Regions from separate parts of the Serratia odorifera genome, predicted to be linked through region 4. Evidence: predicted binding sites of a transcription regulator. Region 4 holds the regulator's gene; each other region holds the start of a gene.

Region 1 (8,026 bases), on a different contig from region 4:
ACGTGAGGCCGAACGGCGATTCAATAATAGTTCCAGTGCATCCATAGTAAACTCCTGATAACAATTTTCATTACGATCACGGTAACATAGCTAAACAACGAGTTACAGCCTGGACAATTACGGCTGTGACCGGTGATTTAAAGCTGACATTTCGTTGGCTGCTCATTAGGATAGCGTGACATCCTCGGCTCATGTTTGGAGAGAACATGCATATATTGTGGCGTACCATTGCCGGTATTTTCAGGTGGACATGGCGTCTGCTGAATTTCATCAGGGAACTGATTCTTAACCTGTTTCTACTCCTGCTGATTTTGGTTGGTGTCGGCATTTATTTTTCCTTCCAGGGCAGCGCGCCTGCCGAGACGCCACGTGGCGCCTTGCTGGTCAACTTGAGCGGCGTGGTGGTTGATCAACCTAGCATGAAGAACCGTCTGCTCCAACGCAGCCGCGAGTTCCTTGGCGCCTCCGCCAGTGAACTGCAGGAAAACTCGCTGTTTGACGTCGTCGACAGCATCCGTAGCGCCAAAGATGATAAAAACATTACCGGCATGGTATTGCAGTTGAACGATTTCGCCGGTGCCGACCAGCCTTCTCTGCAATATATCGGCAAGGCTCTGCGTGAATTCCGCGACAGCGGCAAACCGATCTATGCCATTGGCGATAGCTATAACCAAACGCAATACTATTTAGCCAGCTTCGCGAACAAGATTTATCTGTCACCGCAGGGCAACGTCGATCTGCACGGCTTCGCCACCAACAATTTGTACTATAAGTCGCTGCTCGACAAGCTGAAGGTCACTACCAATATCTTCCGCGTTGGCACTTACAAGTCGGCGGTTGAGCCAATGATCCGCGACGATATGTCACCGGCGGCACGTGAAGCGGACAGCCGCTGGATCGGCAACCTGTGGCAAAACTACCTCACCACGGTGGCGGCAAACCGCCAAATCACCACCGCGCAATTGTTCCCGGGAGCCGCCGGCGTGCTGAGCGGCCTGCAAGCGGCCGGCGGCGATACGGCGAAATACGCACTTGACGGCAAGCTGGTGGATGAGCTGGCTTCGCGTACCGTGATGGAAAACCAGTTGATCAAGACCTTTGGCTGGGATAAGCAAAACAACGATTTCAACGCCGTCAGTATTTATGACTACCAGCCGGCACCGGCAGCGGATCAGGGCGGCCAAATTGCCGTGGTGTTCGCTAATGGCGCAATCATGGACGGTCCGCAAACGCCGGGAACGGTTGGCGGTGACACCACCGCGGCACAGCTGCGTCAGGCCCGTCTGGATCCTAAAATCAAAGCGGTGGTACTGCGAGTTAACAGCCCGGGCGGCAGCGTTAGCGCGTCTGAGGTGATCCGCTCCGAACTGGCTGCGGTGCGTGCTGCCGGCAAACCGGTGGTGGTTTCCATGGGGGGTATGGCGGCTTCCGGTGGCTACTGGATTTCTACCCCTGCCAACTATATCGTTGCCAGCCCAAGCACCCTTACCGGTTCTATCGGCATTTTCGGCGTGATCAACACCTATCAGGATACGCTTGACAGCGTTGGCGTTCACACCGACGGCGTCGCGACCTCGCCGCTGGCCGATTTGGCGGTGACCAAAGCGCTGCCGCCCGAGTTTGCCCAGATGATGCAGTTGAACATCGAGAATGGCTACAAGAACTTTATCGATCTGGTGGCTGGCGCGCGCAAGATGTCGCCAGAACAGGTTGATAAAATTGCTCAGGGTCACGTCTGGACCGGCGGTGACGCCAAGAACAACGGGTTGGTCGACCAACTGGGTGACTTTGATGACGCGGTGCAGAAAGCCGCCGAATTGGCGAAGCTGAAACAGTGGCATTTGAACTGGTTCGTCGATTCACCGAGCCTGGCAGACATGGTGCTCAGCCAGTTTGGCGTGTCGATCCACGCCATGCTGCCGGCAGCCCTGCAATCGATGTTGCCTGCGCCGCTGGCCTCGGTAGCCATGGCGATGAAAGAGCAACCGGGTTTATTCAATAATCTGAACGATCCGCAAAACCGCTACGCCATCTGTCTGAACTGCGGTGACGTACGCTAACAAATTAATCTTCAGCCCGGCACTCGCTGGGCTTTTTTTCTGCGCTAATCACCCTATAATTCAGCCCATCTTATCATTAGCAGAAACCCTACAATGCAAAAGAAATCTATCTACGTCGCTTACACCGGCGGTACCATCGGCATGCAACGCTCCGAACACGGTTACATTCCGGTGTCCGGCCACCTGCAACGGCAACTGGCGCTGATGCCGGAGTTCCACCGCCCGGAAATGCCCAACTTCACCATTCATGAATACGCCCCGCTGATCGACTCCTCCGATATGACGCCGGAAGATTGGCAACACATTGCCGATGACATCAAGAAAAACTACGATCAATATGATGGCTTCGTCATCCTGCACGGCACCGATACCATGGCATTCACCGCTTCTGCGCTGTCGTTCATGCTGGAAAATCTCGCCAAGCCAGTCATCGTGACGGGGTCACAAATCCCGCTGGCGGAGTTGCGCTCCGACGGCCAGACCAACCTGCTGAACGCGCTATATCTAGCGGCCAACCATCCGGTCAACGAAGTCAGCCTGTTCTTCAACAATAAACTGTTCCGCGGTAACCGCACCACCAAAGCGCACGCCGACGGTTTTGACGCCTTTGCCTCGCCCAACCTGCCGCCGCTGCTGGAAGCCGGCATTCATATTCGCCGTCAAAACGGCATTGCCTCGCCGGCATGTCATGGTGAATTGCAGGTACACAACATAACGCCGCAACCGATCGGCGTGGTGACCATCTACCCGGGAATTTCCGGCGCGGTGGTGCGCAACTTCCTGCTGCAACCGGTCAAGGCGTTGATCTTGCGCTCTTATGGCGTCGGCAACGCGCCGCAAAAAGCCGAACTGGTTGACGAACTGCGCGATGCATCCGAGCGTGGCATTGTGGTGGTCAACCTGACCCAGTGTATTTCCGGGCGAGTCAATATGGAAGGTTACGCCACCGGCAATGCGCTGGCGCATGCCGGCGTGATCAGCGGTTTCGACATGACGGTGGAAGCCGCATTGACCAAACTGCACTACTTGCTGAGCCAGCCACTGTCGCCGGCGCAAATCCGCCAACAGATGCAGCTGGATCTGCGCGGCGAATTAAGCACCGTCGGTTAATTCATCAGGAGGTTCCATGCGCGTTGCCCTGTTATTGATCGATTTGCAAAATGACTTCTGTCCCGGCGGCGCGCTGGCGGTTGTCGATGGTGACGCCACCATCGCGGTGGCCAATCAGGCAATCGCCGCCTGTCTGGCGCGTGGCGTGCCGGTGATCGCCAGTCAAGACTGGCATCCGGCCGATCACCGAAGCTTTGCGGTTAACTCTGCTGCCAAGGTCGGTGAACTGGGCGAACTTGATGGTTTGCCGCAGGTGTGGTGGCCGGTACACTGTGTGCAAGGCAGCGATGGGGCCGAACTGCACCGCCAATTGCATCGTCAGGGAATAGCCGCAATTTTCCGCAAGGGGCAGGATCCGTCCATCGACAGCTACAGCGCGTTCTTCGACAATGGACACCGGGCAAAAACCGATCTTGACGACTGGCTGCGCGATCGGGGTGTGACTGAATTGACGGTAATGGGATTAGCCACTGATTATTGTGTGAAATTTACCGTGCTTGACGCCCTGGCCCTGGGATATCGAACCACGGTCATCACCGACGGCTGTCGCGGGGTCAACCTGCAAGCCAATGACAGCATACAGGCATTACAGGCCATGCAGCAGGCCGGTGCCAAGCTAGTGACGCTGTCACAATACCTCAGCTAGGCCAAAGCGGGCGCCTCGGCGCCCTTTCCTATCGCTTACTGCGGCTTCAACTTGATCAGCGGTTCGGCAGCGAACTGTTGCTTCAGCTCCTGCTTGCTCTTCATAACGATCTGACCATCCTTGCCGATACTCATATGCTGCGGATCGTCATTATGCAGCGCCTGCCAGAGCATGACCGCCTGCAAGCTGTTTTCCTTCTGTTTCGGCGTCAGCGCAACACCGTCCGGCCACTTACCCAACTCCACGGCTTGCACCAGGCGCTGATAAATTTCGGGCGTCATCGCCGCAATCAAATCCTTCACGTCCATCCGCTCGTTCCTCGCTCATATGAATAATAGCTGAATCGATTTTGTTATTTTTCTTACCGCTTAACCGGCGGTATTTTCGCCACTTTCGCTATCGGTAAAACTGAGCGATGCCGAGTTAACGCAAAAACGTTCGCCTGTGGGCTGTGGACCATCAGGGAAAACGTGACCAAGATGGGCATCACACTGGCCACAACGTATCTCAACGCGGTGCATATTGTGTGAGTTATCATCCAGATAGCGGATAGCATCGTCCGAAACCGGTTGATAGAAGCTAGGCCAGCCGCAGCCGGCGTCAAACTTGGTATCCGAATAGAACAGTGGCGCATTGCAACACAGGCAATGATAAACACCGTCGCGAGTATTATGCAGCAATTTGCCGGTGTACGGTGCTTCTGTGCCGCGCTGTTGAGTCACATAGCGTTGTATTTCATTCAGTTCCGTGACCGGCTGGTTGGGGGTGTGCTCTTTAGCCATTTGTGCGATTCCCAAATTATGGATAATGTCAACGAAAACAATGATTAATGATAACAAAAAATTAACAGCGTTGCAGGCATTTTTGACCTAAACTGTACGCCATAAAGTTCAGGTCACGACTATATGTGATGCCGATCACATATATTGTTGCGACGCTCTTTAAACTTAGCGGTTTGACCCCATATCTTAATGAGGCCGAACGCAAACGGAACGTGCAATAAGCGTGCAAACCCAGGCCTCTGCTTTGACTTGCCGCAATAATTGACACGATTCCGCTTGACGCTTGGTAAGGTTTTTGTAATTTTACAACCAACCTTTTATTCACTAACAAATAGCTGGTGGAATATATGACTATCAAAGTAGGTATCAACGGTTTTGGCCGTATCGGTCGCATTGTTTTCCGTGCTGCTCAGGAACGTTCCGACATTGAAATCGTTGCAATCAACGATCTGTTGGACGCTGAATACATGGCTTACATGCTGAAATATGACTCTACGCACGGCCGTTTCAACGGTAGCGTAGAAGTTAAAGACGGCCATCTGGTTGTTAACGGCAAAACCATCCGTGTTACCGCAGAGAAAGACCCGGCTAACCTGAAGTGGAACGAAGTGGGCGTTGACGTGGTTGCTGAAGCAACCGGTATCTTCCTGACCGACGAAACCGCACGTAAACACATCGCAGCTGGCGCCAAGAAAGTTGTTCTGACTGGCCCATCCAAAGATGACACCCCAATGTTCGTTATGGGTGTGAACCACAAGTCCTACGCGGGTCAGGAAATCGTTTCCAACGCTTCTTGCACCACTAACTGCCTGGCTCCACTGGCTAAAGTCATCAACGACAAATTCGGTATCGTTGAAGCGCTGATGACCACCGTTCACGCGACTACCGCTACCCAGAAAACCGTTGACGGCCCGTCTCACAAAGACTGGCGCGGCGGCCGCGGCGCATCTCAGAACATCATCCCTTCTTCTACCGGTGCTGCCAAGGCAGTAGGTAAAGTTATCCCTGAGCTGAACGGCAAACTGACTGGTATGGCGTTCCGCGTTCCAACGCCAAACGTGTCTGTGGTTGACCTGACCGCGCGTCTGGAAAAACCTGCGTCTTACAAAGAAGTCTGTGCGGCGATCAAGGAAGCGGCTGAAGGCGAGCTGAAAGGCGTGCTGGGCTACACCGAAGACGACGTTGTTTCTACCGATTTCAACGGTGAGAAACTGACTTCCGTGTTCGATGCCAAAGCAGGTATCGCACTGAACGACAACTTTGTGAAACTGGTTTCCTGGTACGACAACGAAACCGGCTACTCTAACAAGGTTCTGGATCTGATCGCTCACATCTCCAAGTAATGGGATGATGTACTGCTGATCATGAGGGCGACATTTTTGTCGCCCTTTTTTGCTTTCTGTATAGCCGATAACCTGACGGGTATGGCAAATATAAGGCAACGCGATGAACGATAAACTGTTTACCCTCCCAATAGCGGAACAAATTTCCCCTTACATCAGCCAACGTCAACTGGATGCGCTGCCGGTGATCGTCGTTTCGCACCCAAAAGTGCGCGCTGCGGTTACCCTGCAAGGCGCCCATCTGGTGGCCTGGCAACCCAGCGGTGAACAACCGGTGGTATGGCTTAGCAAAAATACGCCTTTCACGCCGGGCAATGCCATTCGCGGCGGCGTGCCGATCTGCTGGCCATGGTTTGGCCCGGCGGGTAAACCTTCGCATGGTTTTGCACGTAATATGCCGTGGTCGCTGACAGCGCACGACGAAGACCAGGACGGCGTGATCCTGACCTTTACCCTGCAAGATAATGAACAGACCCGCAAGCTGTGGCCGCATCCGTTCACGCTGATCGCCCGCTTCAAACTGGGGGAAGAGTGTGAAATCGAGCTGGAATCGCACGGGGATTACCAGGCGACTGCCGCACTGCATACCTATTTCCAGGTCGGCGATATCGAAACGATTAAAGTGGCCGGGCTGGGTGAGCATTATCTGGATAAAGTGGCCAATGGCGCCGCAGCGCGTCAGGTTGGCGACGTGGTGTTTGTTGGGCAAACCGATCGTGTCTACACCCAGCCAGAGCCTTATAGCGTGATAAAAGACCCCACCCTGCAACGCAGTATTGAAGTGCATCATCACCATATGAGCGATGTGATTGCCTGGAATCCGGGCGTTGAACTGTCTTGCAGCATGGCCGATATGGCTAACGACGGTTATAAAACCATGGTTTGTGTGGAAACCGGTCGTATCAGCAAGCCGTTGATTGCCAGTGGCGAACAGCCGGCACGGCTCGGTGTGACCTTGCGTTGCCGCAAAAACGGCGTATAAACGCCGCAGCGGCACACCGCCGCTTTCTCGGTGACAGATAGGCAAAAGGGGCGCCAGCGCCCCTTTTTAATGCCTGTAACGCACGAAAATCGTGCGAAAAGCTTAGAAACTGTAACTGACGCCGGTCCACAGCATGCCGGTGTAGGATTTATCTACCATCGGGCTGTCTTTGACCTCATCAGACAATTGCACATAGCGGCCCATAAAGAAGGCGTTCCATGCTTCATTAATCTGGTAGTTGGCGCTCAGCTCAACGTACGGCGTCCAGCTGTCGTTCGGCGTGTAGCTGTTCAAACCGCTGCGACGCGATTCACCCTCGCTGACGCCATAGTAGTATTTGTTCTGATTCTTGCTGTTCCAGGTCACGCCAACGCCCGGCGTCAGCGTCCAGGCATCCAGTTGGAACTTGTACAGGTAGGCCAGATCGCCGATCATGCCGTTACTGTAATCCAGGGTATCGCCGGCAAAGGTGGTGCGAATGGTACCCCACTCTGCGTTATGCGAATACGCAACCCCCGCCATCAACGTCGCCCGGCGCTTGTTCAGCTGTTTCATGCGATCGTCATCGCTGTCGCCTGGCTTATAGTGCAATGGCGAATAGAACGCCATTACGCTCAACTGGTTTTCCTGATCTTTCCACAGGTAGTAACCAGCCGTCAGCGTACGGAAGTAGAAGTCATCGGCTTCATAGTTGATAACCGGTACCGGATAAACGCGAGTCTGATTACCGCGATAAGGATCCGGGCTCACCAACGCAGATGCACCGAGCGACCAGGTTCCCGCCTGAGCACTCTGTGCACACACCATAGCAGACGCGATAACCGCTAGCGTTTTGAATTGAAATATCTTCACTGGTTCTCTTCCATAAATGACAGATTAATAGCGGCGATAGTGTATGTGAAATTTCGGTTACGCGCTTTAAATTTACATTTGAAAATTAGCAAGATCCGTTAAGTTAATTCTGAAATATGTATAAAGAATGTCAGAAGCATGACGTTTTAGCGCGCAGCCCGCGCCCGACAAGGCCCCCCGCAAACCCTGCAATAACTGAGTCATTGATATGACTTAAAAAAAGCTTTTTCGTTGACAGGAAATTTTCCGCT
Region 2 (8,026 bases), on a different contig from region 4:
CAATAACAGCCCGGAGGTTAATCATTACGCCGCGTTTATCTTCGACCAGAATACGCCGCGCGGCGCTGACTTCTGCCAGTTTCGCGTGACGGTTGACGAGGTTGAAAAACGCAGTGGTCTGATCCTGTGGGCCGGCCTGCCTGATGACGTGCAAGCCACGCTGAAACAAAAACCCGGCGTACTGCCCGAACTGATGGGCTGCCAGCGCTAAGCTCGACATGAGGCCAGCAGGGGCGACAACCGCGCCCCTGCTGATTACTTCAGATAAAACACCTCGCGTAGCGAAGTAGTCACCGGGCTGAAATCGACGTTGCTGGGCATCAGCTCGCTCATATATCGCCACCAGCGCTGACAAATCTCGGTTTGTGCCACTGCATCCCACTGCGCCTGCGATTCTATGTCCACCACGCCAAACAGCAAATGCCGCGTTTCATCGAGAAAAATAGAATAATGGTGCGCGCCATGGGCCTTCAGCACCTGCGCCAACTCCGGCCAGATCGGGTCATGCCGCCGCTGATATTCGGCATGCGCCTCGGGGTTTACCTGCATGACAAAAGCCTTGCGTATCATTGTCCGTTTCCTCCGCACTGATGCCGGGCGAACTGCGGCACCACACTCTGGCCACGCGCCGGCATTATTGCACCTCCAACGCGGCGCTCATTGGCGTAACGCCAAAACGCGCGGCCAGCGCGATAAACTGCTCGGTGGAGATGGTTTGCCGCTTCCCCCCCATCGCAATCACTTTCACCATGATTTCGGCGGACTTCTCGGCAGTGTCGATCAGGCCAAACGCCTCATCCAGCGTCGGCCCGCAGCCGAAAATGCCATGGAACGGCCACAAGACCAGGCTGTGATGGCGCATCTGTTCGGCGGTTTTCACGCCAATGCCGTCGGTGCCCGGCACCATCCATGGCACTATGCCAATACCGTCCGGGAACACCACCAGGCATTCGGTGCTCCCCTCCCATAGCAGGCGGGTAAAGCTGGCGCTTTCCAGTTTTTCGACAAAGCTGAGCGCGATCAGGTTGGTGGCATGACAATGCATAATCACCCGATCCTGACCGTTGCTGAGCTGCATACGCACAATGTGCGACTGAAAGTGCGACGCCAGTTCAGAGGTCGGCAAGCCGCCCTGCGAAAGTCCCCAGTGAATATGATAGGCCGTGCCGTTATGGTTGACCTGCAGCAGCACCAGGCTTTCCTCCGGCGCCAACGGCACGTTGCGGAAGAACTTGCCGGAGCCGGTCACCAGGAACCAGCAGTCGGCCAGTTCAGCCGCCGGTTGGCTGAGCTCTTCACAGCGCGGTTCAGCGACAAAATCGGCACGGTACGGCGCCACATCGTCATCGGTCAGGCGCAGGCTGATATTGCCGCCGTTGCGTTCATCCCAACCTTTTAGCCACATGTCGCCGGTGGCCTTAATCATACCCTGGACGAACCAGGAAGAAAGTATGCGTTGCATTGCGCTAGTCCTTAACGTTGGCTGAGAATCTGTTGTTCATAATCACGCACCGTGTCAAGCCAGCGGGCATCGGCCGGTACATCGTGTCGCTGGCAATAGGTTTCCCACACCGCTTGCCACGGCAGGGATTTTTGCTCTTCCAGCAATGCCAGACGCGCGGTGTAATCCCCCTGCTGTTCCCGTTGGCGCAGCATTTCGGTCGGCTCCAGCAGAGCCCGCAGCAGCGCTTTTTTCATATTGCGGGTGCCAATCACCCAGGCGGCGATACGGTTGATCGAGGCATCAAAGAAATCCAGCCCGATATGCACCCGGTCAGCCAACTGATGACGCACGATCTCACTGGCGATGGCCTGCGTTTCATCATCCAGCAGCACCACATGATCGCTGTCCCAGCGCACCGGGCGGCTGACGTGCAGCAGCAGTCGCGGCACGTACAGCATGGCGCTGGAAATCTTGTCGGAAATCACCTCTGTGGGATGGAAATGCCCCGCATCCAGGCATAGCGCGGTTTGGCGACTGGCGGCATAACCGAGATAGAATTCATTGGAACCGACGGTGTAACTTTCTGCGCCAATGCCAAACAGCTTGCTTTCCACGGCGTCAATGTGGTGCGCCGGATCGAGCTTTTCCGCCAGCACCTCATCCAGGGCGCTGACCAGACGCTGACGCGGGGCCAGACGATCGACCGGCGTGTCTTTCATGCCGTCCGGGACCCAGATATTCATCACCGATGCGCTGCCTAACTGCTGGCCAAAATAGGCGGAAACCCTGCGGCTGGCCTGGCAGTGTTCAATCCAGAAACGGCGAACCTGCGGATCGGCGCTGGACAGCGTAAAGCCGCTGGCGCTCAGCGGATGCGAGAAACAGGACGGATTGAAATCCAGCCCCAGATTGTGCCGTTTGGCCCAGTCAACCCAGTGCGTAAAATGGCGCGGCTCAATTTCATTGCGTGGGACCGGGGTGTCCGACTCCAGATAAATGGCATGCAGATTCAGCCGATTCGGGCCGGGGATCAGCGCCAGCGCCTGCTCCAGATCGGCACGCAGCTCTGCGGCGTTGCGCGCTTTGCCAGGATAATTGCCGGTGGCCTGGATACCGCCGGTTAACAGCCCCTGCGGGTTTTCAAAACCGGCGACGTCATCGCCCTGCCAGCAGTGTATCGATACCGGTAGCCGGTCCAGCGTGTCCAGGGCGGCGTCAACATCCACGCCAATGTCGGCAAAGCGTCGTTTGGCCAGTTCCCAGGCCTGTTCAATCGGGCTCGTCATACGCAAAATTCCTTAGAGGATTGGCTCAGCGACTGAAATTGCGGCCAGTGGGCGGCAAAATCCGGGTTGTCGTGAGGAGTAAAATGTTGCAACGGAAAATTGGCGGCCACCACCTGGCGGAAATGCTCAATATCATCCACGGCCCCCAGTGCCATCAGTTGTGCGCCAACGTTGCCGAGCGTGGAGGCTTCAATCGGACCTGCGCTGACCGCCAAACCGGTGGCATCGGCGCAAAGCTGGTTCAGCAACGCGTTCTGGCTGCCGCCGCCGACGATATGCAGTCGGCTTAACGGTCGCCCATGCAGATCGGCCAACTGTTGCGCCACCTGTCGATAAAGCATCGCCAGGCTGTCGAAAATGCAGCGCACCAGCTGTGCCGGCGTTTCCGGCACCGGCATGCCCCGTTCACGGCAACTGTCCTGAATGGTTTGCCGCATGCTGACCGGGTTGATAAAGCGGGGATCGTTGGGGTTGACCAGCCAACGGCACGCTGGTTGCTGCGCCGCCTGCGCGATAAGCGTCGGCAAATCGTCCAGCGCCAGTTCACGGGTAATACGTTGCAGCAACCACAGCCCCATGATGTTTTTCAGCACCCGGTAGCCGGTCGCGCCGCCTTCATTGGTAATATTCGCCGCCAGCGCCGCGTCATTCACCATCGCCAATGGGCTTTCAATGCCCATCAACGACCAGGTGCCAGAGCTCAAATAAGCGGCATCGGCATCCTGCAACGGGGTGGCCAATACTGCGCTGGCGGTGTCATGGGTGGCGACGGCAATCACCGGCACCTGGCGACCGCTTGGGCTACGCCAGTCACCGACGCGGTTGCCCGGCGGCGTCGGCTTGCCAAACCACTCGACGGGCACCCCGGCCCAGGCCAGCAGCTCGGCGTCCCAGCCGTCACTGGCGATATTCAGCAGTTGCGTGGTGCTGGCATTGGTATATTCCCAATTAAGCTGACCGGTGAGACGATAGTGTAGATAGTCGGGGATCAGCAGCAGGTGCGCGACGCGCTCCACCAGCTCGGGGTGTTGCTGGCTCAGCGCCCGCAACTGGTACAACGTATTGAACGGCAGATACTGTATGCCGGTGCGCCGGTAGATTTCATCAGCGCCGAACTCACGCTGCGCCTGCGCCATCACCCCCTGGGTGCGGGCATCTCGGTACGAAACTGCCTGACCGACGCGTTCGCCGTGCGCATCCAGCAGTACGAAATCAACGCCCCAGGTGTCAACGCCAATACCGTCAAGCCGGATATTCTCCCCATCCAGATCGCACAGCGCCTGGCAAATATGCTGCTCCAGAGCCTCCAGATCCCAACACTGCTGACCGTTACGCTGTTGCAGGCCATTGCTGAAACGGCTGACCTCCCGCAGCGTCAGACGCTGCGATGCCGAATGATAGCTTGCCAGCATGACTCGCCCGCTGGAGGCGCCAAGATCGATGGCGGCAATATGATGAGTGGTCATAACACAAGCCCGTCGTTACAAGATGCAGGCAGTGTAGAAAGTTGGCGCTGCGGCAGCCTTCTCATCACTGCCAGCGCGTGCTGTTGACTGGCAAAATGCCAAAGATGAATGTGAAACGGATCACGCTTTACTGGATGGGTTAACGCGCAGGGCAATAACGCTCCCTGAGGGCGGCAGGGAGCGGCGTAAGGGGGACGGTCAGCGGCCGGCGGTCAATGACCAATCGACGAGCCGCCCTTGGTCCATCGTCACCGCGCGGTCGCACATATGGTCGATAACGTCGGCATCGTGGCTGACCAGAACCAGCGTCAGATCGCCAGCGCGCTTGAGGTCGTTCAACAGATTGAGAATTTCCGCCTGTACCGACATGTCCAGCGCCGACGTCGGTTCATCCAGCAACAGCAGCCTCGGTTTGAGCAACAGCGCGCGAACGATCGCCACGCGCTGGCGCTGGCCGCCGGAAAGCTGGTGCGGGTAGCGCGACAGCAGGCGGGGATCCAGCCCCACCTGGCGAAAACCGTCGGCAACTTTCTGTTCGATGCCCCTCTCCCCCAGCAGTTGCAGCGGCTCCGCCAGCGTACGCAGCAAACGGTGTTTAGGGTGCAGCGAAGCGTAGGGATCTTGAAACACCATCTGCACTTCGCGACGCAGGTTGCCGGTAAAGGCCTGTCCCGGCTCGATGCGTCGCCCAAACAGGCTGAACTCCCCCTGCCATTGGCCGTTCAAGCCGGCCAATACCCAGAGCAGCGATGACTTGCCGCAGCCGGACGGACCGACCAGACCGAAACATTCACCCGCGTCGATGCGCAGGTCGACGTCGTGTACTACGGTGCGCAGTTCATAGCCCTGACGATGGCTGACGCTCAGGCCATTCAATGCAATCAGGCTCATTTCAGCGCCTCCAGCAGACGTCGATCCAACACCGGCAAGGGTCGCCCACGCGTCGCCTTGCTCGGGCGGCACGACCACAGCGTTTGGGTATAAGGATGGCTGGCATGCGCCAACTGGTCGGCCGGCAGCCGATCGACTATCCGCCCCTGATACATCACCAGCACCCGTTCACAGTAGTGTGCCACCTGCTGCAGGTCATGGCTGATCAGAATCAGTCCCATATTGCGCTGTTCCACCAGACGTTCAATCAGTTGCAATACCTGGCCGCGCATCTGGTGATCGAGTGCCGAGGTCGGCTCGTCGGCGATCAACAGCCGTGGGTCGTTAATCAGCGCGATAGCCAGCATCACCCGCTGCCCCATGCCGCCGGAAAGCTGATGCGGATAACGTTGGCTGAGCGTCTTCACCGCCGGCAAGCCGACCGCCGCCAGCATCTCCAACACTTTCTCGCGTCGTTCGGCGCGTCGCAGTGAGCTATGCAGCAGCAGTGGTTCTTCCACCTGACGGCCGATCGGCTGAGTCGGATTCAGCGCATGCTTGGGATCCTGCAATACCATCGCCATCTTGCTACCGCGCAGCCGGCTCCATTGCCGCTCGCTGATACGCGTCAGATCGTCATCGTCCAGAGACAGGTGCTGCGCCCGCAGCTGCAATGACGACGGCAACAACCCCATCAAGGCACGGGCGGTCAGCGATTTGCCCGAACCGGATTCGCCCACCAGCGCCAACCGTTCCTGGCCGACGCGAAAAGAGATATCGTGAACCAGTTCCAGCGGCTGCGCTCGCAGACCGATCGACAAACGGTCTACGGTCAATAAGCTATTTGTGTCCATTTCGAGGATCCATTTTATCGCGCAGGCCATCGCCCAGCAGATTAAACGCCAGGCTGGCAAACAGGATCGCCCCGCCCGGCGCGGCGGCCACCCACCATTGATCGAAAATGACTTTGCTCCCTTCGGCGACCATCGATCCCCACTCGGCGGTTGGCGGCGCGACGCCCATACCCAGGAACCCCAGGCCGGCGGCGGAAAGGATAATGCCGCCCAGACTCAACGCGGCGCGCACCACCGCGCTCGGCAGGCATAGCGGTAAAATATGGCCGACCATCAGCCGCAACCCGCCAATGCCCTGCATGCGCGCCGCCGCCAGATAATCGCTACGGCGCAACGCCAGCGTTTCCGCCCGCGCCTGCCGTGCGAACGGCGGCCAACTGGTCAATGCCAGCGCCAGCGCGCCGTTCATCAGCCCCGGTCCGAGCATGGCGACCAATGCCAGCGCAATCACCAGACTCGGCAACGACAGGAACACATCGGTGATGCGCATCAGAATGCGCTCCGCCCACCCGCCGAGATAACCGGCGCAGATCCCCACCAGCAGGCCGAGCGGAATGGTCAACAACAGGATCAGCGACACCAGCAGCAGGGTCGGGCGGGCGCCGTAAATGACCCGCGACAGCAAATCGCGGCCAAAGCCGTCGGTCCCTAGCCAGTGTTGCGACGACGGTGGCAACAGACGCAGTTCCATGTGCTGAATATTGGGATCGAACGGCGCCAGCCAGGGAGCGAACAGCGCCGCCAGGATCGGTACCGCCACCAACAGCGCGCCAACCGTCAGGGTCGTCAGGCTACGGCGTGACACAGCGCCCTCCAGCGCCGCGCCGGGCGATACAGGATCGGAAAATGAGTGGCTCATCGGGTTCGTGGGTCCACAAGGTAGGTTAAGGCATCCGCCAACGCGTTCAGCAGCACAAAACAGCTGCCGATCAATAGCGTGGCGCCGAGGATCGCCGGCGTATCGGCGGCAAACAGCGCATTGGTCAGGTAACGCCCGACGCCCGGCCAGGCGAAGACCGTTTCCGTCAGTACCGCCCCCTCCAGCAGACTGGCATAAGACAGCGAAAGTACGGCGATCAGGCTGCCCAAGACGTTGGGGAAGACATGGCGCAGCAGAATGCGCCAGCGTCCCGCCCCCTTCGAGCGCGCCAGCGTCACGTACTCCTTATTACACTCTTCCAGCATTGCGGCGCGCAACAGACGGGTAATGCCTGCCATAGACAGCAGCGCCAGCGCCACAACCGGCAGCCACAGATGGCCGAGCGCGTTATAGAACATCTGCCGATCGCCGGACAGCCAGCTGTCAATCAGAATAAACCCGCTGTACGGCTCCATGGTGTACAGATAGATGTCGTCAAGACGGCCCGGCCCGGCCGACCAGTGCAGTGTGGCATAGAACAGCAGCAGGCCGAGTAGACTAAGCCAGAAAATCGGCACCGAATAGCCGAGCAGCGAGACCAGTCGGGCGGCATTGTCCAACCAGCTACCCGGTTTGTATACCGCCAGCAGCGCCAAACAGATCCCCCCGAGCGCACCGAGAATAATCGCACAGGTCGCCAGCTCCACCGTGGCCGGGAAAGTGCGCAACAAATCGCTCAATACCGGCTGCGCGGTGATGCGCGAAATACCCATGTCGCCGTGCGCCAGGTGCAGTAGATAACGCCAGAACTGCACCGGCAGCGGCTGATCCAGCCCCAGATCGTGACGAACCTGGGCATAGGTTGCCTCGCTGGCGTGATCGCCGGCAATTTGCAAGGTGGGGTCGATCGGCGCCAGGTGGGAAAGCATAAACGTGAACAGCAGCAGGCCAAGCAGCGTCAACGCCAGCGACAGCGCCCCGCCCAGCAACCGCCCGCCCCAACGTCGGCCGTGCCGGGCAAGCCCGGCAGGAGTTTGACTGTCGATCATTACTTGGTGACCTGGCTGTAAAACACCATGTCGGGATTGATGCCCTGCACATAGCCTTTCAGATTATCGCGCACTGCAATCAGGCTGCGCGCCTGCAGGCCAATGACAAACGGCGAACTTTGCTGTACCTGTCGTTGCAGTTGCTGATAATCCGCTACCCGTTTGGCGGTATCGTTTTCTGCCGTTGCGGCCAGGGTC
Region 3 (8,026 bases), on a different contig from region 4:
CAGCCGAAAAGCCGACGGCGTGGCACGTTGTTCATGCAAGGCATTTGTGACGCTCATTGTTCCACCTCCACCACCATCGCTGCGCCCAAACCGCCGGCCGCACAGGCGGTAGCCAACCCCAAGCCACCGCCGCGGCGCTTCAGCTCGTACAGCGTCTGGGTAATCATGCGTGCGCCGGTTGCGGCAAACGGATGCCCGTAAGCAATCGAGCCGCCCAGCACGTTGAATTTATCCATATCGACCACGCCAATCGCTTCATTGCGCCCCAGTTTTTGCTGGGCGAACTCGCGGCTGGCGAACATTTTCAGGTTGGCCAGCGTCTGCGCCGCAAAGGCTTCATGCATATCGATTAACGCCAGATCCGCCAGGGTAATACCCGCGCGATCGAGCGCCAGCGGCGTGGCATAGGAGGGGCCAAGCAGCATATCCTGCCAGACATCGATGGCGGCAAAGGCAAAACTGCGCAAATAACCCAGCGGCTGCAGCCCCAATTCTTTGGCACGCGATTCACTCATCATCAGCACCGCGGCGGCGCCGTCGGTCAATGGCGTGCTATTGGCGGCGGTAACGCTGCCATGCTGGCGATCGAACGCCGGCTTCAATCGGGCGTATGACGCCAGGCTGGAATCCTTGCGCACGTTGTTGTCTTCGGCAATGTGCGCCTGGTACGGCGGCACATAGGCGGTCATCACCTCGGCGCGCAGCAGCCCCTGCTCCCACGCCCTGGCGGCCAACTGGTGCGAACGATGCGCCAACGCGTCCTGGTCCTCACGGCTGATGGCATGCGACTTGGCCATCTGCTCGGCGGTATCGCCCATGCGCAGGCCGGTAGAATACTCCGCCACCGCCGGCGGCACCGGCAGCAGGTCGCGGAATCTGAGCTTGCTGAACAGCTTGAGGCGTTGCGACAGCGTACGCGCTTTGTTGAGATCGACCAGAGTGCGCGCCAGCGCTTTGCTGACGCCTATCGGCAGCACCGAAGAGGAGTCTGCACCGCCGGCAATACCAATACCGATACTGCCGGCGACGATGCTTTCCGCCACGTTGGCTATGGCCTGGAAACTGGTGGCGCAGGCACGGGAAACGCTGTAGGCGTCGGTGTGCACGCTCATGCCGGTACCCAGCACGATTTCACGCGCGATGTTTGGCGCTTCCGGCATTTGCACCACCTGGCCAAACACCAGTTGATCGATTAATTGCGGGTCAATACCGCTGCGCGCCAATAATTCACTTACCGCCATTTTGCCAAGATCCACCGCCGGAATACCGTGATAAGCGGTCGCCTGCTTGGCGAAGGGGGTACGCAGTCCATTTACAATTGCAATACGGTCACCCTGTCGGGTAACCAGCGGCAGTGCCTTACTCATAAACGCTCCTGAAGGAAAAGACGTCAGCGCAACCATCAAAACAGGTCTGACCTGATGAGGCCATTGTTAACCAGATGTTGATATTTGGCAAACCGGCAGAGGTGAAATCTGCGAGCAGGAGCAACTTTCTAACGGTAACCCAGGAGAGGCTGGAGGCAGGAAAAGCTGCGCGGCAGACCCGCGCAGCGACGTCGACTCGCGCTGTTTAACGCAAGCCAAGCTGGAAGATCAGGGTTTCCGCCTGGCAGCAGAAGATAAAGTCGACATCCAGTTGGAAGCCGCCGTCAACCGGATTAATGCTACTGTTGATGTCACAGGGATCGGATTCCACCGCGCGGGCCTTGTCGGTCAATGCCGCCAGCGCTTGTTGTGCCTGTTGTTGATCTGTAAAGACCTGGCTATAGGATGCGGTGCAATCGGTGTTATCCATCACGGTGCCGACATCCACACAGCAGCAGGCTGCCGTTTCTTGCGCACTGCATTTGTTTATTGCATCTGACATGTTCAATTCTCCTCACCGGGCAGCGTCAATACCGCCTAAAGTGCCAAATTTGATCGGGCGCATAATCACAATAATCTGAGGGCTATTTTACTCCCCCGTGGCGCGCAGCACTAGCACTTACTGTTAGTAGGTGTTTTAAGCGATGGAAATCACAAACGAAAATGGTTGCCTGCTAATGAAGCGTCAGAATTTTGTTATTTACCGTCGGTGTTTTGTTAAGCAGATCTCTTTTTTGATATCAATTTTGAAATATCTGAAAAACATAGTTGCAACATTTTCACAGGTCAGACCTATAATTCAGCCACTGGTCTGATTTGTCTGATGGATAACGGACCCTACAATCCCGCGCTCCTTGTTACCTTGTGTAACATAGTTTAAATAATAAACACATAATGAGGTTTTGGTCATGAGCCAGAAAAACCTATTTACTAAATCAGCTCTCGCAGCTGCAGTGGCAATTATTTCATCAAACGTGTATGCCGCAGGATTCCAGCTGAATGAGTACTCTTCATCTGGTTTAGGCCGTTCTTTCTCTGGCGAAGGCGCAGTCGCGGATAATGCCACGGCGGCAAGCCGCAACCCTGCTACCATGATGATGTTTGATAGCCCAGCGCTTTCCGTCGGTGCGATCTTCGTCGATCCGGACGTTGATATTTCCGGCACGTCATCTTCCGGTGCCAGCCTTAACTCGAAAAACATTGCACCAGCCCAGTGGATCCCGAACCTGCACTATATTCACCCATTGAACGATCAATGGGCAGTTGGCGGTTCCGTGACCAGTAACTATGGCCTGGCAACCGAATTCAACGATGGTTATACCGCAGGCCCGTACGGCGGTAAAACCGATCTGACCACGGTCAACCTCAACCTGAGTGCCGCCTACCGCTTGAATCAACACTTCAGCTTCGGTCTGGGTTTTGACGCGGTTTATGCCAAGGCCAAACTGGAACGTTACGCCGGTGAAAGCGGTCCTGCTCTCGGCATGCCGGCCGATACCCAGATCTCGCACCTGAAAGGCGACGAGTGGGGCTACGGTTGGAACGCTGGCCTGTTGTACGAAGTTGACGACAATAACCGTTATAGCCTCACCTACCGCTCTGAAATCAAAATCGACTTCGACGGCGATTACAAAAGCAGCATTCCTTCACAGTACAATCCGCTGCAGGGCAGAACCGGCCTGCCGTGGGGTACCGACGGCAATACCATTCCGGGCTCTCTGACTCTGCACCTGCCGGAAATGTGGGAAATTTCAGGGTATAACAAGGTTGCGCCGCAGTGGGCTATCCACTACAGCCTGGCCTATACCAGTTGGAGCCAGTTCCAGGAGCTGCGCGCTACCGGCAGCAATGGCCAGACGCTGTTCGAAAAACATGAAGGCTTCAAAGACGCTTACCGCATCGCGTTGGGTACCACTTATTACTACGATGATAACTGGACCTTCCGTACCGGTATTGCCTTCGATGACAGCCCGGTTCCAGCACAGAACCGCTCGATTTCCATTCCGGATCAGGACCGCTTCTGGCTGAGCGCCGGTACCACCTACGCGTTCAACAAAAATGCCTCGGTTGATGTCGGCGTGTCCTACATGCACGGCCAGCATGTCACGGTCAAGGAAGGCCCATATACCTTCGAATCCGAAGGCAAGGCCTGGCTGTACGGCGCCAACTTCAACTATACCTTCTGATCGCTGGCGCGAACGGCATAAAAAACCCGCCAATCGGCGGGTTTTTCTTTATTCGTTCGACACTCAATTGGCTGAATCGATTTCATCCAGATCGCCCTGAATCGCCTTGGCGTTCGGGTTTTCTTCCGGCTTGAGTACGCCGCCGTTGGCCAGGAAGTCGTGACGCTGGAAGTAGGCTTCACGCATCATCAGGTACGGATCGGAAGAGTTGCGCAGCAGGCCGTCAGAATCCAACAGCTGAGCACGCGTTTCGATGCCTTCGACTACCCATTTACCGGCCGACATCCAGAAGGTCAGATAGCTCAGCATCGGATAGAGCTTATCAACCCATTCGCCGCCGTCTTCACGCAGGGTCCAACTGCCGTATCCCGGCAACTGCACGTAAGGGCCGTAACCAACGTCGTAATAACCCAGCGTACTGCCGAAGCGACGCGGCTCTTCACGCGCCAGTTTCGGGTTGGCCATGCCAGCCACGTCAATCAACCCACCCATGCCAAGCAGGGTATTGAGGAAGAAGCGGTTAAAGTGAATCATGGCTCGGTACGGTTCGCCACGCAGGAATTCGTTGACCATACTGGCCGGTTCTTCAAGGTTCGACGTGAAGTTGCTCAGACCGTTACGCGCCGGCATCGGCAGGTAATCACGCCAGGCGACCGCCACTGGACGCAGCAGATAAGGATCCAGTACGTTGTAGTTAAAATCGAACATGGTGCGGTTGAACCCTTCCAGAGGATCGGAACGCCCTTGAGGTTCATTCTCAGGGGTGCTGGCGCACCCGACGAGCAATACCGTTGCGAAAGCCAGCCCAGTCAGGCGAAAGTTCATACTTTTCTCCATAAACACAAATACGTTCAGTCTTCTTATCAAGGAACTTGCTTGTCTATCTGAACGCCAACCTGCCCTTTACCGCTAAAGCCCTGCACGGCGCTTTCACCAAACCAGTCTCCGGCCTGCGGCGTCGCCAGACCGTCGTGAGAGATGCGTACGCGTACCTTCACCTGCTGCAACGCCGAAAGCAGACGTTCCGGCATCATGGCATTACTGTCATCCAGCGAGAATGACAGCGGGAAGCGGCTCAGGGGCAATTGTTTTACGGCAACCGGTACCGGGCTGTTGCCGTCGGTAACCGAAATAATCAGCGTTCCTTGTTGTGGTAATGCCTTCGCTGCCTCTGGAGACAACGTCACATTGACAGCAAGTTTAACAGTTTCCTCGCCTGCCTGTATTTTTGCTTGTTCAATACTGCGCTTTAACACTTCGACACGTCGATCGTCGGCAGGCATCAATTTGAGCATCACCTGCCAGGCACCTATCGCCTGTTTATAATCACCCTGTTCAAAGGCATTAAACGCCAGCAGGCTCAGTACGCGCAGATCGGTATGATCTTCGGCGATCATCTTGCGTAACATTGCGGTCGCCTGTTTGTTATCCTCCGGATCGCTGGAGCGCGTCAAGACCTCGGCATAACCGAGCCGTACTTCCAGATTATTCGGATCCAACCGGTAAGCATGAGCAAATGCCTGCGTCGCGGTGGTGGCGTTATTCAGCGCCATGCCGACCCGACCGAGCATCATCCAGTCATGGATATTGCGATCGTCCTGTTGCAGCGCGGTACGCAGCCCCAAGCCCAGGCGGGCGATCTCTTCCATGCTCAGCGGCTTGGCGCGCTCATTCGCCACCCGCTCACGCAACTCCGGCATCTGCGCTTCGACCTGGTGCCAGGCAGCCACCTGCGCCAACCCGCCGGTTTTCAGATAAAAACCAACCGCCACCACCACTAATACCACCACGCCCGGTACCAGCGCCCAACGATTAATCGGCCGCGTCTGCGCGTCTTGCTGGCCGGGAATGTCGTCCAGCAAATTCTGCTGCAGTTCTTTGACCAGCTCCGGCCGCTCGGCTACCACGCCCTGTTGCTCGTCTCTTTCCAGTTCACCAAGACGATCGCGATAAAATACCGCGTTCAAGGCATCACGGCTGGTGACGGCATCCGCCTTGCCCTGCCGCATCGCCGGCACCACCAGCAACGCCGCGGCGCCGATCAGTAGTGCAATTATAATCAGCCAAAAAGCCATTAGGGTTTCTTCCTGTCAGTCTCTTTCAGCAGCGCCGCCAGACGCCGTTGCTCCTGCTCGGAGAATTGCTCATTGCTCCCGACGCCGCCTCGACGACGGCTGCGCATAATCACCACCGCGCCGCCAATCAGCACAAACAGCAACGGCCCTAGCCACAGGATCAGCGTTGCCGGCGTCACCGGCGGTTTATAGGTGACGAAATTGCCATAGCGAGCCACCATATAATCAATGATTTGCTGTTTGCTTTGCCCTTGCATCATCAATTCATACACTTTGGTACGCATATCCGCCGCGATGATGGCGTTGGAATCGGCAATGCTGTTGTTCTGGCACTTCGGGCAGCGCAGCTGTTCGGTCAACTCGCGATACTGCTGCTCCTGCTCTACCGAATTGAATCTGTAGGTATCAATGGCCGCCGCGGCGCTGTAACTGAATAACGCGACCAATATCAGCATCACAATCCTCATGCGTCCCCTCCGTACTTACGGTACAGCGGCAACACTTCCTGCTGCCAAACGCGTTGATTCATGTCACCGGCGTGGCGATAGCGAATGATGCCGTCGCCGTCGATCAGGAAAGTCTCAGGTGCGCCGTAGACCCCCAGATCCAGGCCCAGCATGCCGTTGCCGTCGAACAGGCTGAGCGCATACGGGTTACCCAGCGTGTTCAGCCAGGTCACCGCTTTGGCGCGATCGTCCTTGTAGTTCAAGCCAATCACCCGCACACCCTTGGCGGCCAGCGTATTGAGATACTGATGTTCGGCGCGGCAGGTCGGGCACCAGGTGGCCCATACGTTCAGCAGCATCGGTTTGCCGTTGCGCAGCACCGCCTGATCGTAGGTTTTGCCTGGCTGCTCGAGCGATTCCAACGTAAAGGTCGGCACCGGCTTACCGATCAGCGCCGACTCCAACATAGTCGGGTCCTCACCGCCGGCATTGCGCGTTAGCTGCACCATAAAGGCCGCTACCAGCAGCAGAAACAGAATCAGAGGAATAAACAGCAGTTTGCGCTTCATGCCTGCGCCTCCCGTTTGCCTTCACGCGCCAATTTCTTCTTCATGCGGTAACGTGGATCGACAATGCACAGCAGGCCGCCAATCGCCATAAACACCCCGCCGAACCAGATCCAGCGAACAAACGGTTTGTAGTACAGACGCACCGCCCATGAGCCATCGTCCAGCTCTTCGCCGAGTGCGGCATACAGATCGCGGCTAAAGCCGCCGTCAATTGCCGCCTCGGTCATCATGCTGCGCGCCACGCTGTAATAGCGTTTTTCGGCGTGCAGCGTGGCTTCCGGCTTGCCGTTGCGCGTGACATCGATGATACCGACGCCACCCGTGTAGTTCGGCCCGCGAATGTCATACACATCGCGGAATACAAAGTGGTAGTTGTGGATGTCCACGCTATCGCCAGCCTTCATGCGCACATCGCGCTCAACGCTGTAATTCTGGCTGAAGGCGATGCCGATCACCGTCACCGCCACCCCGAGATGGCCAAGCACCATCCCCCAGTGGCTGCGGGAAAGCTGCGCCAGACCGCGCCAGAAACCGTGACGGTGAGTGGCGCGCTCATGCAACTCCATCAACGTCAGCACGATGACCCAAATGGCCATGATCAGCCCGACCACCGTCATGCCGGCGATGCTGTCCTGCAGCAACCACGGCAGCGCGATCGACAGCACCAATGTGACCAGCAGCGCCATGCCCAGGCGGCGCCACAGTTTGCTCGGCTCATCGCGACGCCAGCGCACCAACGGCCCAATCCCCAGCAGTAGCGCCAGCGGCGCCATCAGCCAGGTGAACATGGTGTTGAAGAACGGTTCGCCGATCGAAATACTGCCTAGCCCCAGTTGCTTGTGCACCAACGGCAACAACGTACCGAGCAGCACCACCAGCATTGCGGCGATCAGCAATACGTTGTTGCCCAGCAGGAAGGTCTCGCGTGAAAACGTCTCATGCTGTACCCGGCTGCGCACCTGCCCGCCCTTGAAGGCGTACAGCAGCAGCGAACCGCCAATAACGATCACCAGATAGGCAAGGATAAACATGCCGCGCGCCGGATCCGATGCGAACGAATGCACCGAGACCAGCACGCCGGAGCGTACCAGGAAGGTGCCCAGCAGGCAGAGTGAGAATGCGGTAATCGCCAGCAGCACGGTCCAGGCCTTGAAGGTGCCGCGTTTTTCGGTCACCGCCAGCGAGTGAATCAGCGCGGTGCCGGCCAGCCAAGGCATGAACGAGGCGTTTTCCACCGGGTCCCAGAACCACCAGCCGCCCCAGCCCAGTTCGTAATAGGCCCAGGCGGAGCCCAGCACGATACCGAGGGTCAGGAATACCCACGCCGCGGTAGTCCACGGACGTGACCAACGTGCCCAGGCGGTGTCTAGCCGCCCGGCCATC
Region 4 (8,026 bases):
TTATTCTGGCCATTGCCCGGCCGTTCGGTGAAGCGCTGCGGCTGGTGGAGCACATTGCCTTGCCGATGCTGATCGCCAATACCGTGGGAGCGGCGATGTTCATGCAAATCCTGCTGGATCGGCGCGCGATGTTCGAAAAATACACCAGCGCCTTTTCCTCCAAGGCGCTGAAGCTGGCTGAACGTACCGAAGGCATTCTGCGCCAGGGATTTGACCGGGAAAACAGCATGAAAGTGGCTCGAATTATCTACCAGGAGCTGGGCATCGGCGCAGTGGCGATTACCGATCGCGATCGATTGTTGGCGTTCATCGGCATTGGCGACGATCACCATCTGCCGGGGACGCCGATCTCTTCCGCGCATTCTCACCGCGCCATCGACAATAACGAAGTGGTGTATGCCGACGGCAACGAGCTGTCGTACAGTTGTTCGATCAGCAGCAATTGCAAGCTGGGCTCTACGCTGGTGATCCCGCTACGTGGCGAAAATCAGCGGGTAATCGGCACCATCAAACTGTATGAGCCGAAAAGCAGGTTATTCAGCACCATCAACCGCACGCTGGGTGAAGGCATCGCCAGCCTGCTGTCGGCGCAGATCATGGCCGGCCAGTATGAGCGCCACAAGCAGTTGCTGGCGCAGTCGGAAATCAAGCTGCTGCATGCGCAGGTCAACCCACACTTTCTGTTTAACGCGCTCAATACGCTGGTGGCGGTGATCCGCCGTGACGGCGATCGCGCCTGTGAACTGGTGCAATATCTGTCTACGTTTTTCCGCAAGAACCTTAAGCGTTCGGACGACGAGGTGACGTTGGCGGATGAAATTGAACATGTAAATGCCTATCTGCAAATTGAAAAGGCGCGGTTTGCCGATCGGCTGGAAATTGCCGTGTCGTTGCCGGAGGCATTGCTGGCGGTGCGCCTGCCGGCCTTTTCGTTGCAGCCGATCGTAGAAAACGCCATCAAACACGGCACATCGCATTTGCTGGGGATCGGCAGGATCGACATCGGCGCCCGTTGTGAAGGGGACCGGCTGTTATTGCAGATCACCGATAACGCCGGTTTGTTTCAGGCGAAAACGCCAGGAAACGGTCTGGGGATGAATCTGGTGGATAAACGTATTCGCGTGCGTTATGGCGAGGACTATGGCGTACAGGTCTGTTGCGAACCGGAAACCTATACCTGTATCACGCTTCACCTACCGATGACGAGGGCGGCCTGATGCTGAATGTATTGATTGTCGACGATGAACCCTCGGCCCGTGACAACCTGCGCCATTTACTGGACGCGGAGGATGGCGTAACCATCGTCGGCGAAAGCGCCAATGCGATAGAGGCCATCAGCCAGATCCACCGCCTGCAACCGGACGTGGTGTTTCTGGATATTCAGATGCCGCGTATCAGCGGGCTGGAGTTGGTCGGTATGCTCGACCCGAACCGAATGCCGTACATTGTATTTCTCACCGCTTATGATGAATACGCTTTGCAGGCGTTTGAGCAGCATGCCTTCGACTACCTGCTAAAACCGGCCGAGCCGCAACGATTGAACAAAACCTTGCAACGACTGCAACAGCGCCGTGTACCGCAGGACATTGCGGCACTGCCGGAAAGCGAGGGATACCTGAAATACATCCCCTGCACCGGCCATAGCCGTATTTACCTGCTGCGTTTCGAGGAGGTGGTCGCCATTCGTTCGCGCTCAAGCGGCGTCTACGTGGTGCGCAATGACGGTATGGAGTGCTTTACCGAACTGACGCTGCGTACGCTGGAAAATCGCACGCCGCTGGTGCGTTGCCATCGGCAATATCTGGTCAATCTGGAGCAGGTACGGGAAATACGCTTTGACGACAGCGGCGCGGCAGAAATGATCATGCCGGTCGGCGACCCGGTGCCGGTCAGCCGCCGCTATCTTAAGTCGCTGAAAGAGGAACTGGGGCTGCGGGGATAATAGCGGGCTGGCGTCACGCCACGCTTGCCGACACATCGTTTCGTTTGCCCTTGACGCGATCGGGCCGCGCTTATAGCTTTATGGCATCTACAGGCGCGTTTGCGCCGCGTCAGCGTCAAAGGAAAAGAAAATGAGTGAAGCACGGATTATCGCCAAAGCGATGAAAGACGGAAAACCAGTGCAGGATCTGGTGATTTTACCGGCCTTGGCCAACCGCCACGGTCTGATCACCGGCGCGACCGGTACCGGTAAAACCGTGACGCTGCAAAAAATGGCCGAGCAGTTCTCGCGCCTCGGTGTGCCGGTCTTTTTGTCGGACGTTAAAGGCGATCTGTCGGGTATCGGCACCGAGGCGGTGCCGAATGAAAAACTGCAGGCGCGGCTGGCGGCGATCGGCGTCACCGATTGGCAACCGCAAGCCTGTACCATTATTCCGTGGGATATTTACGGTGAAAAAGGCCACCCGATCCGCGCCACCGTATCCGATCTTGGCCCACTGCTGCTGGCGCGTCTGCTGGATCTGAACGAGGTGCAAAGCGGTGTGTTGCAGTTGGTGTTCAAAATCGCCGATGACAACGCCTTGCTGCTGCTGGATATGAAAGATCTGCGTGCCATGGTGCAGTACGTCGGCGACAACGCCAAGCAGTTCCAGACCCAATACGGCAATATCTCCTCCGCTTCGGTCGGCGCCATTCAGCGCGGGCTATTGACGCTGGAAGAGCAGGGTGCCAATCAGTTCTTTGGCGAACCGATGCTCGACATTAACGATCTGATGAAAACCGATGCCAATGGCCACGGCAACATCAACCTGTTGGCGGCAGACAAACTGATCAACCAGCCAAAACTGTACTCGGTCTTTCTGCTGTGGCTGCTGGCCGAGCTGTTTGAACATTTGCCGGAAGTGGGCGATCCGGAACAGCCGAAGCTGGTATTTTTCTTTGATGAGGCGCATCTGTTGTTCAACGACGCGCCGCCGGCACTGCTGACCAAGATTGAGCAGGTGGTACGTCTGATCCGCTCAAAAGGCGTCGGCATCTATTTTGTTACGCAAAACCCGCTGGATATTCCCGACAGCGTGCTGGGCCAGTTGGGCAACCGTGTGCAACACGCGCTGCGTGCCTTTACGCCACGCGATCAGAAAGCGGTGAAGGCGGCGGCGCAGACCATGCGCGCCAACCCCGACTTTGATGCGGAAACGGCGATTACCGAACTGGGCGTCGGTGAAGCGCTGGTGTCGTTCCTGGATGAAAAAGGGCGGCCCAACGTGGTGGAGCGGGCAATGGTCATCGCGCCGGAATCGAAGATGGGCATGCTGGGTGCCGACGGGCTCAACAGCGCGATCAATAAATCGCCGCTGTATGGTCGCTATGAAGATATGGTCGATCGCGAGTCCGCCTATGAAAAACTGTCTTCGGAAGGTTTTGCCACCGTAGGCACGCCACCGCCGGGGCAACCGGCACAGAAACCGGCGGCGGATGCAGCCGGTGGTGGCCTGATGGGCGGGTTGAACGATCTGCTGTTCGGCTCTACCGGTCCACGCGGCGGCAAGCGCGATGGTATTGTTCAAACGGCGGCCAAGAGCATGGCTCGCGACCTTGGCAAGCAGATTTTGCGCGGCGTTTTGGGATCGATTATGGGCGGCCGTAAAAAGTAAGCGGAAAATTTCGTCAGCGGCAGTAAACTAGCGCAGCTTTTTTCTGCCTGGACATGTCATGCTGCTGCTGATTGATAACTACGACTCTTTCACCTACAACCTGTACCAATACTTCTGCCAGTTGGGCGCCGAAGTGTTGGTCAAGCGCAACGATGAATTGCAACTGGCCGATATTGAACGGCTTGCGCCACAGAGACTGGTGATTTCACCCGGCCCGTGCACGCCGAATGAGGCGGGCATTTCTCTTGCTGCCATTCGCCACTTTGCCGGCAGGCTGCCCATTTTGGGCGTATGCCTCGGCCATCAGGCGTTGGGGCAGGCGTTTGGCGCCACGGTGGTACGCGCCCGTCAGGTGATGCATGGCAAGACCTCTGCCATTCGGCACCATAACGGCGGCGTTTTTGCTGGGCTGAACAATCCGTTGACCGTGACCCGTTACCACTCGCTGGTGCTGGAAGCCGCCACGTTGCCAGACTGCTTTGAGGTAACCGCCTGGAGTGAGCGCGACGGCGAACCTGACGAAATCATGGGGATCCGCCATCGTCAGCTGGCGCTGGAAGGGGTGCAGTTTCACCCGGAAAGCATTCTCAGCGAGCAGGGGCACCAACTGCTGGATAATTTCCTGAAAAGTTAACCGGTTATGAGTTTTTTTCCTTTTTTGGCGATTTAGGTTTGCCCTTGATTGGTTTTTTATGCATATTTTGTGATTATATTTTCACTTAATGGCAACATTGAAAATCCGATCACGTTCAGGGTGGACCCAATAATGACCGAAAAATACCCAGTCAGCCGCAATACGTTCGACCAGGTTATTCTGCCTGTTTATGCACCTGCCCAGTTTGTCCCCGTCAAGGGCAAGGGCAGCCGAGTGTGGGACAGCAACGGCAAGGAGTATATTGATTTCTCTGGCGGTATTGCGGTGACTGCGCTGGGGCATTGCCACCCGGCATTGGTGGCGGCGCTGAAGCAGCAGGGTGAAACCCTGTGGCACACCAGCAATGTCTTTACCAACGAGCCGTCGCTGCGCCTGGCCAGCAAGCTTATCGCCGCGACTTTCGCCGATCGGGTGTTCTTCGCCAATTCCGGCGCCGAAGCCAACGAAGCGGCATTCAAGCTGGCGCGCCACTATGCCATTACCCGCCACAGCCCGTACAAAACCAAAATCATCGCGTTTTATAACGCGTTCCATGGCCGTACGCTGTTTACCGTCTCGGTTGGCGGCCAGGCGAAGTATTCCGACGGCTTCGGGCCAAAGCCGGCCGACATCGTGCATGTACCGTTCAACGATCTGGCGGCGGTCAAGGCGGTGATGGACGATCACACCTGCGCGGTGGTGATGGAGCCGATTCAGGGCGAAGGCGGTATTACTCCGGTGGATGCGCAGTTCCTGCAAGGTGTGCGTGAACTGTGCGATCGCCACCAGGCGCTGTTGGTATTTGATGAAGTGCAAAGCGGTATGGGGCGCAGCGGCAAGCTGTTCGCCTATATGCACTACGGTGTGACGCCGGATATTCTGACCACCGCCAAAGCGTTGGGCGGCGGTTTCCCGGTCAGCGCCATGCTGACCACCGAGGAGATTGCTTCGGTGATGCAGGTCGGTACCCACGGCACCACCTATGGCGGCAATCCGCTGGCCTGCGCGGTGGCGGAGGCGGCGTTGGACGTGATCAATACCGCCGAAGTGTTGAGCGGCGTCGAACAGCGTCATACGCTGTATGTTGCGGCGTTGCGGGACATTGGCGAAAAATACCGTATTTTCAGCGAGATTCGCGGTATGGGGCTGTTGATCGGCGCCGAACTGACGGCGCCTTACCACGGCAAGGCGCGTGATTTCCTCACCGCGGCCGCCGCGCGTGGCCTGATGATTTTAAATGCCGGGCCGAACGTGATCCGATTTGCGCCGTCGCTGGTCGTTGAGCCGCAAGATATTGCCGACGGTATGGCGTTGTTTGAGCTGGCGGTTCAGGACGTGATCAACGCCGGGTAGCTACCCACCGGCGGTCGGCAGACGGTATCGGATGTCCGACTGTGTCCACGGTAAACGGCGCATAAAAATGCCGGTCAGCGTTAACTGACCGGCATTTTTTGAAGCGTGCCGTTTTAATGGATTAACGGGTACCGTAGACGACGATGGTTTTGCCGTGTGCGGAAATCAGGTTTTGATCTTCGAGCATTTTCAGAATACGGCCAACCGTTTCGCGTGAACAACCGACGATTTGACCAATTTCCTGACGGGTGATTTTAATTTGCATGCCGTCCGGGTGAGTCATGGCATCCGGCTGTTTGGCCAGATTGAGCAGGGTTTGCGCAATGCGGCCGGTAACGTCTAGGAAGGCGAGGTTACCCACTTTCTCTGAGGTGATCTGTAGGCGGCTTGCCATCTGCGCCGACAGGCGCATCAGAATGTCAGGGTTCACCTGGATCAGCTGACGGAATTTCTTATAGGAAATTTCAGCCACTTCACAGGCGGTTTTAGCCCTAACCCAGGCGCTGCGTTCCTGGCCTTCTTCAAATAATCCAAGTTCGCCGATGAAATCGCCCTGATTGAGATAGGACAGGATCATCTCTTTGCCTTCTTCATCCTTGATCAGCACCGCAACGGAGCCTTTCACGATGTAGTAAAGCGTTTCGGCCTTTTCACCTTGGTGAATCAGCGTACTTTTCGATGGATATTTGTGGATATGGCAATGAGACAGGAACCATTCGAGAGTAGGGTCTGTTTGCGGTTTGCCGAGAACCATTCGCTGTTATCCTCTGTTGTAATCTGCCTGTATCACAGGGGTCAGAGTTCCCTGTCAAACGTGTTATGGCTGTCCATGAGCGGCGACCATTAACCGTTTTTGAGGCGTGACGTAAAAATACGCTATTGCCCTAGCATATTAACTTGCAGTGAGAGCTGCAAGCTACATTCTGTTAACATACACATTAAGGTGCCTTTCCGTGGGCATTTCCCTGAAAGCGCTGTCCAGAAAGCGTTATTGCGGCTCTGTTTGTAGCACAGAGTGACGCGGGTGTCTTGTGTTGTCTCGCTCACACATGACCAGTATCAGGTTCCGTTGCCAGTTTTGCTGCTAACGCGTAGTCTGATGACAAAGAATCAATCGGAGTCATGAGCATGCAGGCAAGAGTCAAATGGGTTGAAGGGTTAACGTTTCTTGGCGAATCGGCGTCTGGCCATCAGGTATTGATGGACGGCAATGCCGGTGACAAGGCGCCAAGTCCGATGGAAATGGTGCTGATGTCCGTGGGGGGATGCAGCGCGATTGACGTGGTGTCGATTTTGCAAAAAGGCCGTCACGACGTGCGTGATTGTGAGGTAAAACTGACCTCTGAACGTCGCGAAGAGGCACCACGGGTATTTACCCATATCAACCTGCATTTTATCGTCAGCGGTAAAGGGCTTGGCGACAAGGCGGTGGAGCGTGCGGTGGATCTGTCTGCCGACAAATACTGTTCGGTAGCGCTGATGCTCGGCAAGGCCGCCAGCGTTACCCACAGCTTTGAAGTCCGGGAAGTGGCCTAATGGCATGTGGCGCGGTGGCCTAATCCTCCCCGCGCCCGTCCGGTGTCGCCTGGCTACTCAATCTTTTTGCCTTCCAGCAGCCGCTGCACCAGCGGTGCCATGATCAACTCCATCGCCAGTCCCATTTTGCCGCCGGGCACCACCAGCGTATTGATGTGCGAAATAAACGAGCCTTGCAGCATCGCCAGCAGATAAGGGAAATCAATCTGATCCAGCCCGCGGAAGTGGATCACCACAAAGCTTTCGTCCAGCGACGGGATGGCCTTGGCGGCAAACGGGTTGGAGGTATCCACCGTTGGCACGCGCTGGAAGTTGATGTGGGTGCGTGAAAACTGCGGTGTGATGTAGTTGATATAGTCTTCCATCGAACGCACTACCGAATCCATCACCGCTTCGCGAGAATGGCCGCGTTCGCCAGTATCGCGGATCAGCTTCTGGATCCACTCCAGGTTGACGATTGGCACCACGCCGACCAGCAGATCGACCTGCTGTGCCACGTCATGCTGATCGGTGACGACGCCGCCGTGCAGCCCTTCGTAGAACAGCACGTCGGTGGGTTCCGGCAGGGCTTCCCACGGTGTAAAGGTGCCAGGAACCTGGTTGTACGGCACGGCTTCGTCATAGGTGTGCAGATATTTACGTGAACGGCCGCTGCCGCCGTTGCCATATTCACGGAAGCTCTGCTCCAGCAGGCCGAAGTCGTTGGCTTCGGGGCCAAAATAGCTGATATGACGGCCGAGGTCGCGCGCCTTGCGGATCGCCGCGTCCATTTCCGGCCGGGTGTAGCGGTGGAAGCTGTCGCCTTCCAACTGTGCGGCGCGAATATTCAACTGCTGGAATATTTTGCGGAACGCCACGCTGGTAGTGGTGGTGCCGGCTCCGCTGGAGCCGGTTACCGCGATAACGG

The links. Region 4 encodes CRP, which controls carbon source genes, mostly activating them, when cyclic AMP is high. Its sites were predicted from a motif close to ATGTGANNNNNNTCACAT; they were not measured.
Region 1: a site for CRP is predicted at 4,722-4,739, ahead of msrB (peptide-methionine (R)-S-oxide reductase MsrB). Genes of this name have one in related genera too.
Region 2: a site for CRP is predicted at 4,305-4,322, ahead of rhaB (rhamnulokinase). Genes of this name have one in related genera too.
Region 3: a site for CRP is predicted at 2,007-2,024, ahead of ACCC84_RS06650 (YfcZ/YiiS family protein). Genes of this name have one in related genera too.

Annotation. Positions count from the first base shown of each region.
Region 1 covers NZ_JBGMUT010000001.1:1,285,350-1,293,375, forward strand. The annotation lists gene ACCC84_RS06005 (NAD(P)H nitroreductase) at 1-45, opposite strand, end outside; gene sppA (signal peptide peptidase SppA) at 207-2,060, shown strand; gene ansA (asparaginase) at 2,154-3,170, shown strand; gene pncA (bifunctional nicotinamidase/pyrazinamidase) at 3,187-3,816, shown strand; gene ACCC84_RS06025 (YeaC family protein) at 3,852-4,124, opposite strand; gene msrB (peptide-methionine (R)-S-oxide reductase MsrB) at 4,185-4,598, opposite strand; gene gapA (glyceraldehyde-3-phosphate dehydrogenase) at 4,946-5,941, shown strand; gene ACCC84_RS06040 (D-hexose-6-phosphate mutarotase) at 6,045-6,923, shown strand; gene ACCC84_RS06045 (MipA/OmpV family protein) at 7,026-7,730, opposite strand.
Region 2 covers NZ_JBGMUT010000001.1:500,054-508,079, reverse strand. The annotation lists gene ACCC84_RS02305 (DNA/RNA non-specific endonuclease) at 1-211, shown strand, start outside; gene rhaM (L-rhamnose mutarotase) at 256-570, opposite strand; gene rhaD (rhamnulose-1-phosphate aldolase) at 635-1,462, opposite strand; gene ACCC84_RS02290 (L-rhamnose isomerase) at 1,474-2,730, opposite strand; gene rhaB (rhamnulokinase) at 2,727-4,196, opposite strand; gene ACCC84_RS02280 (ABC transporter ATP-binding protein) at 4,395-5,087, opposite strand; gene ACCC84_RS02275 (ABC transporter ATP-binding protein) at 5,084-5,920, opposite strand; gene ACCC84_RS02270 (ABC transporter permease) at 5,907-6,779, opposite strand; gene ACCC84_RS02265 (ABC transporter permease) at 6,776-7,828, opposite strand; gene ACCC84_RS02260 (ABC transporter substrate-binding protein) at 7,828-8,026, opposite strand, start outside.
Region 3 covers NZ_JBGMUT010000002.1:89,215-97,240, reverse strand. The annotation lists gene fadJ (fatty acid oxidation complex subunit alpha FadJ) at 1-57, opposite strand, end outside; gene fadI (acetyl-CoA C-acyltransferase FadI) at 54-1,367, opposite strand; gene ACCC84_RS06650 (YfcZ/YiiS family protein) at 1,573-1,869, opposite strand; gene fadL (long-chain fatty acid transporter FadL) at 2,276-3,553, shown strand; gene mlaA (phospholipid-binding lipoprotein MlaA) at 3,617-4,378, opposite strand; gene ccmI (c-type cytochrome biogenesis protein CcmI) at 4,417-5,628, opposite strand; gene ACCC84_RS06630 (cytochrome c-type biogenesis protein) at 5,628-6,095, opposite strand; gene ACCC84_RS06625 (DsbE family thiol:disulfide interchange protein) at 6,092-6,643, opposite strand; gene ACCC84_RS06620 (heme lyase CcmF/NrfE family subunit) at 6,640-8,026, opposite strand, start outside.
Region 4 covers NZ_JBGMUT010000008.1:163,981-172,006, forward strand. The annotation lists gene ACCC84_RS18385 (sensor histidine kinase) at 1-1,217, shown strand, start outside; gene btsR (two-component system response regulator BtsR) at 1,217-1,942, shown strand; gene ACCC84_RS18395 (helicase HerA-like domain-containing protein) at 2,073-3,596, shown strand; gene ACCC84_RS18400 (aminodeoxychorismate synthase component II) at 3,655-4,230, shown strand; gene argD (bifunctional acetylornithine/succinyldiaminopimelate transaminase) at 4,363-5,583, shown strand; gene crp (cAMP-activated global transcriptional regulator CRP) at 5,705-6,337, opposite strand; gene ACCC84_RS18415 (OsmC family protein) at 6,712-7,119, shown strand; gene ACCC84_RS18420 (phosphoribulokinase) at 7,173-8,026, opposite strand, start outside.